Halioglobus japonicus: one gene and its partner. The protein of the gene in region 1 interacts with the protein of each later gene in a pairwise test. Links are inferred from orthologs where the notes say so. Each region holds a gene or a part of one and is shown on either strand. Other genes may lie near its edges. The genes, in order: ftsZ and zipA.

The links.
Region 2: the proteins of ftsZ (region 1) and zipA interact in binary tests that used the Escherichia coli proteins (3 or more experiments, as listed by UniProt). The link is inferred for Halioglobus japonicus from one-to-one orthologs.

The regions. Positions count from the first base shown.
Region 1 is NZ_CP019450.1:3,722,115-3,725,254, forward strand. What follows is about bases 270-3,086. They hold ftsZ (cell division protein FtsZ), read right to left. Parts: upstream 2,356-3,086; coding sequence 1,183-2,355; downstream 270-1,182. Other genes in these bases: lpxC (UDP-3-O-acyl-N-acetylglucosamine deacetylase), read right to left, coding at 270-1,116; ftsA (cell division protein FtsA), read right to left, coding at 2,411-3,086. Also shown: BST95_RS17470 (M23 family metallopeptidase), read right to left, coding at 1-81; more of lpxC, read right to left, coding at 202-269; more of ftsA, read right to left, coding at 3,087-3,140. UniProt on the Escherichia coli protein: Essential cell division protein that forms a contractile ring structure (Z ring) at the future cell division site. The regulation of the ring assembly controls the timing and the location of cell division.
Region 2 is NZ_CP019450.1:2,478,170-2,481,292, reverse strand. Bases 193-2,992 are described here. They hold zipA (cell division protein ZipA), read right to left. Parts: upstream 2,149-2,992; coding sequence 1,237-2,148; downstream 193-1,236. Other genes in these bases: ligA (NAD-dependent DNA ligase LigA), read right to left, coding at 193-1,231. In the rest of the region: more of ligA, read right to left, coding at 1-192. UniProt on the Escherichia coli protein: Essential cell division protein that stabilizes the FtsZ protofilaments by cross-linking them and that serves as a cytoplasmic membrane anchor for the Z ring.

The DNA of each region.
Region 1 (3,140 bases):
GGAGAGCAACGCACGAGACCAGCGACCCAGTTCAATCGAACGGGATCCGCCGTGCTTGCGATTTATGAGAATGACTTTCATCTACAAGAAAAATCGGTCACAGGGCCGCGGACTATGCCACAAACCGGCATGATTGACCACGAAATAACCACAAACGGTGTGAACTGGTACCCAATTTGGGCCGATCAGCGTCGATCGACCTTAAACCGCGGGAACAGGGTTGAAGGCGTAGGAGATAGGCGCAGTGGCTTCGTCTTCAAAAGTCACCACTTCCCAGGCATCGGGCTGGGCAATCAGCGCCCGAAGCGAGTCGTTGTTGAGCCCATGGCCGGACTTGTAGGCGCGGAATTCGCCAATCAGGCTGTTACCCAGCAGGTACAGATCGCCGATGGCGTCGAGAATCTTGTGGCGCACGAACTCATCGTCGTAACGCAGGCCATCCTGGTTGAGGATGCGGTAATCATCAACCACGATGGCGTTGTCGACACTTCCGCCCCGGGCCAGGCCCTGGGAGCGGAGGTACTCGATTTCATGCATAAAGCCGAACGTACGGGCCCGGCTGATTTCCTTGACGAAGGACGTCGTGGAGAAATCCACCTCGGCATGCGGTGCTCTATCGCGGAAAACGGGGTGGTCAAAATCGATGGTAAAGGAGACTTTGAAGCCATCAAAGGGGAGGAAGCTGGCTACCTTGTCGCCGTCCTCGACCGTGACCTTGCGTTTGATCCGGATAAACTTTTTGGGCGCATTCTGTTCTTCAATCCCTGCCGACTGCAGCAGGAAGACGAATGGTCCGGCACTGCCGTCCATGATCGGAACTTCCGGAGCGCTGACATCCACGTATGCGTTGTCAATGCCCAGGCCCGCCATGGCTGCCATGAGGTGTTCCACGGTGGACACCTTCTCGCCGTTAGCGTGAAGACTGGTAGAGAGCGTTGTTTCGGCAACGTTGTGCGCTCGTCCGGGGATTTCTACCACCGGATCGAGATCGACCCTGCGAAATACGATACCGGTATCCACCGGCGCAGGGGACAGGGTCAGGTAGACTTTATCGCCCGTGTGCAAGCCTACGCCCGTCGCCTTGATCGCGTTTCTCAGTGTGCGCTGTCGAATCATAATCACTCCGTCAGTAGCCCATAAGCTTTTGGCCCTGGGCACCACCGGGTTTCTCCGGGGCGTACCTCAGTCGGCCTGTCTGCGCAGGAAAGCGGGAATATCGAAATACTCCTCGCTTGCATCTGCAGCAACAGCAGCCTGAGCGCCTGCGGCGGCCCGTTGCCGACGCTGTACCGCGGGGCGGTCCAGATCGGCGTAATTGGGCTCATCCAGCTCGGTCTCAGTGCTGACCGCCGGTTTGGCAGGTGCGGTATCTACGACCTGCAACGGCGCACGCGCCGCTTCACTACCTAAACCGGTGGCTACTACGGTTACTTTCAGCTCGTCCGTCATCTCCGGATCGATAACCGTACCTACTACAACTGTCGCTTCTTCGGATGCAAATTCCTCGATCGTGTCGCCAACTTCGGCGAACTCGCCAAGTGCGAGATCGAGACCCGCGGTGATATTCACCAGAATTCCGCGTGCACCCTGCAAATCAATATCATCCAGGAGGGGGCTGTTTATGGCTCTTTCAGCTGCCTCACGGGCGCGATTTTCGCCCTTGGAGCTGCCGGTGCCCATCATCGCCATGCCCATTTCGGACATTACCGTCCTCACGTCGGCGAAATCCACATTGATCATGCCGGGACGGATAATCAGATCGGCTATCCCCTGAACTGCGCCCAACAATACATCATTTGCCTCCTTAAAGGCATCGAGCAGACTGGTATTTTTACCTAGCACTTCCAGCAATTTTTCATTGGGAATTGTGATCAAAGAGTCCACGTGCTGCTGCAATTCACCCACACCTTCCTGGGCAATTTTTAACCGCTTCTTGCCCTCAAAGGGGAAGGGACGGGTCACAACCGCCACGGTCAGAATACCCAGCTCACGGGCAACTTCCGCCACCACAGGCGCGCCGCCGGTACCGGTACCACCGCCCATACCGGCAGTGATGAAGACCATATCCGCGCCGCGGATGGAATCGGCGATACGCTCGCGATCTTCCATGGCCGCCGCCCGGCCGATCTCCGGGTTGGCACCCGCACCGAGACCTTTGGTGATCTCGCCACCGAGCTGCAGCACTGTCTTGGACTCAATGTCCGACAGCGCCTGGGCATCAGTGTTCGCACAGATGAAATCAACGCCTTCAACCGAGTTCTCGATCATGTGCTTCACGGCGTTGCCGCCGCCTCCGCCCACGCCGATCACTTTTATGACCGCGTTACTTGGTACATTGTCTATCAGTTCAAACATGGTTTATTTCTCCCCTTTTATAAAAAAGCCGCGTGTCAGCGCGACGGTTTACCGCTTAAAAATTGCTTGAGATCCAGGCCTTGGCCCGATTGATCCAACTCTCGGCAGGCGCGCCACTCTGGCTGCGCCCACCCCCTTGATTGTTTTCTTCCATGTGATCGACACCGTACTGGAGCAAACCCACGCTGGTGGCGTAAATCGGGTTGCGCACAATGTCATTGAGGCCCTGCACACTCTGGGGGTAACCCACCCGCACGGGCATATGGAAAATTTCCTCGGCCAGCTCCACCACGCCCTCCATCTTGGAGGTGCCGCCGGTCAGCACGATGCCCGCGGGCACCATGTCTTCAAAGCCGGAGCGGCGCAGCTCGGCCTGCACCAGCGTGAACAGTTCGTCATAGCGGGGCTCAACAACCTCTGCCAGTGATTGCCGGGACAAGTCCCGCGGCGGGCGATCGCCAACGCTGGGCACCTTTATCGTTTCTTCGGCACCTGCCAGCTGAGTCAGCGCGCAGGCGTACTTGATCTTGATTTCTTCGGCGTGCTGGGTCGGTGTACGCAGGGCCATGGCGATATCGTTGGTCACCTGGTCACCGGCAATCGGAATCACACCGGTGTGACGAATGGCGCCTTCGGTGAAGATGGCAATATCGCTGGTGCCGCCGCCGATATCGACCAGGCACACACCCAGATCGCGCTCGTCCTCGGTGAGAATCGAATAACTCGACGCCACCTGCTCGAGAATAATTTCTTCAACTTCCAGCCCACAGCGGCGAATACATTTC
Region 2 (3,123 bases), 1.2 Mb from region 1 along the record:
AGGCATCGGGAAAGCGGATAGCCGCCGCATCGTCCGGGCGACGCTCGGTCACCACGGAAACCACCTGTGGAATCACATCCCCTGCCCGGCGCACAACGACGGTATCGCCAATCATTGCTCCGAGCCGTTCGATCTCATCCTGGTTGTGCAGTGTCGCGTTACTCACCGTAACACCGCCAACAAACACCGGCTCAAGTCGTGCCACAGGGGTTATCGCGCCGGTGCGCCCCACCTGAAACTCGACATCGAGCAAACGCGTTACCTCTTCCTGAGCAGGGAATTTCCGGGCAATGGCCCAGCGCGGCGCCCGCGAAACAAAACCCAGCTGCGCTTGCAGCTCAATACTATCGACCTTGTAGACAATGCCGTCGATGTCATAGGGAAGCTGATCACGCTTGGCGGCCAACTGCTCGTAATAGGCTTCGCAGGCCTCAATGCCCTGCACGACATCCGTCTCAGTGTTGGTGCGTAAACCCCACTGGCCGAGACACGCGAGGATGGCCGAGTGATGTTCGGGAAGTTCGCCACCTTCCACCAGGCCCACACCATAGCTGCACATTTCCAGCGGGCGCTCCGCGGCAAGCCTGGCATCGAGTTGACGCAGACTGCCCGCGGCGGCGTTGCGGGGATTCACAAAAGGTTTGTCACCGCGCTCCCGCGCACGTGCATTGAGTGCTTCAAAGCCGGCCCGGGGCATATAGATTTCACCGCGCACCTCGAGTACGGCTGGGTAACCTTCGCCCCTCAGACGCAGGGGAATGGAGCCAATGGTGCGCACGTTGTGGGTAATGTCCTCACCGGTGGTACCGTCACCGCGGGTTGCCCCGCGCTCCAGCAGGCCATCGCGATAAAGCAGACTGACCGCGATGCCATCGAGCTTGGGCTCGCAGTTATAGGTGAGCGGCGCTGCGTCGGCACCCAACCTGTCCAGACAGCGACGTTCAAAATCTGCGAGTTCAGCGGCGTCGAAAGCATTGTCCAGTGACAGCATGGGCACTTCGTGTGCCACTTGCGAGAACTGATCGAGGGGTTTGTCGCCAACACGCTGTGAAGGTGAATCGGGGGTGACCCAGTCGGGGTGTTCAGCTTCAATCGACTGCAGACGCCGCATGCTGCGATCGTATTCTGCGTCCGGCACGCTGGGATCGTCGAGGACGTAGTAGCGATGATTCCAGTCGCGCAGTTCGCTGCGCAGCCTGTCGAGCTCCGCCCGCAAATCCTGTGTAGACACTGCGGCTATCGCGCCCTGGCGAGCATGCGACGCTCGAGGTCACGGATTTGCTGGCGGCAGTGTTCCAGGGTTTGCTTGGTTAGCACACTGCGCGACTCATCGAGCACGTCGCCGCCGAGATTACGGGACACCGCCTGGGCAGTCTCCAGCATGTAGTCGAACGCTTTCATCATGTCCTCGGGACCTGGCAGCGTCAGGAAAAACACCAGGCCGGGGGTATTGAAGTCGGCCATGTTGTCGATATCGAAAACACCGGGTTGCATCATATTGGCCACGCTGAATTGAATCGCGCCGCGGCCTGCTTCGAACTCGTGGCGATGGAAAAAGTTCATATCGCCAAAACGCAGATCGCAGGCGAGGAGGATGTGCAGAATGTCCTCGCCGCGAAAGCCTCGCGGATCACGCGCTACAACATTAAGCATGAACACTTCGGGGTCGATGTCTCTCGGCAAAACACCGGGGGCCTCTTGTGCAACAGGCTCAACGAGCGGCTCCTGGGCGGCAATATCGTCCAGCCAATCCACATTTTCAGGCTCAGCAATAGCATCGTCGGCTGCCATGCCCGCCATCAACGGCACCTCTTCCTCAGGCGCGTCGACGACCTCCTCTGCTGCCTGCGAGGGCTGTGCTTCTGCAACGAGTTCTGATTCAGGCTCCGGTTCCGGTTCACGGCGACCAGCGGCGCGCAACAAGTCTCCCCTCTCCACGACCCGGGCACCGCCATTGGGCAGCTCCTTCAGCCAGGCCAGCTCTTCGTCGCGAGCATCGCCTTCGTCTTCCGAATCCGCGAGATTCATGGTCACTCGCGAATAACGTTCGCTGCGCACCCTGCGCCATGCATCCAGCAATACGGCCACAATCAGCAGTACGCCAATGATGACCATCCAGTCCCTAACGGTGAGTTCAGTTATCGCCATGCTTTATCAGCTCGCTGCCAGTTCTGCTGCTTCTTCTACGTCTACAGTCACCAGGCGCGAAACCCCCGGCTCGTGCATGGTGACACCCATGAGTTGATCCGCCTGTTCCATGGAGATCTTGTTATGGGTAATGTAAATAAACTGCACCTTCTCTGACATCTCTTTCACCATTCGCGCATAGCGACCGGTGTTGGCATCATCCAGCGGTGCATCAACCTCATCCAGCATACAGAAAGGTGCCGGGTTCAGCTGGAAGATGGAGAATACCAGGGCGATAGCTGTCAGTGCTTTCTCGCCACCGGACAGCAGGTGAATAGTGCTGTTTTTCTTACCCGGTGGTCTGGCCATGATGGAGATACCCGTGTCGAGCAGATCCTCGCCCGTCATCTCCAGGTAGGCACTACCGCCGCCAAACACGCGGGGGAAGAGTTCCTGAAGCCCCGTATTCACCTTGTCGAACGTTTCCTGGAAACGGTTGCGCGTTTCCTTGTCGATCTTGCGAATGGCATTTTCCAGGGTATTCAACGCGGTTTCTAGATCGTCGTTCTGCGCGTCGAGATAGTTCTTGCGCTCTGACTGCAGGTTGTACTCATCAATCGCTGCCAGGTTAATCGGGCCGAGACGCGCAATCCGATTAGCAATGCGCTCCAGCTCGCGCTGCCAGGCTTCCTGATTGGCCTCCTCCGGCATACCGCTGAGCACGGCCTCCAGATCCTGCTCGGCATCACGCAGCTGCTGGTGAATGTTCTCGCGCTGCACCTGTAGGCTTTGGTTGCTCAGGCGCTGCTTCTCCAACTGGCTGCGCACCGACTCGGCGCGGTGCTCGATACCAGCGCGCTGCTGCTCGGCTTCGCGCAGTTTGTGCTCCACCTCCGACACAGCCTGGCGGGCTTCGGTCAGCTCGCCCTCTGATTGCAGGCGCAATTCCAGTTGCGCCTCGAGCTGCTCCTGCAGTTCGTCCAGGGGGTTGTCATT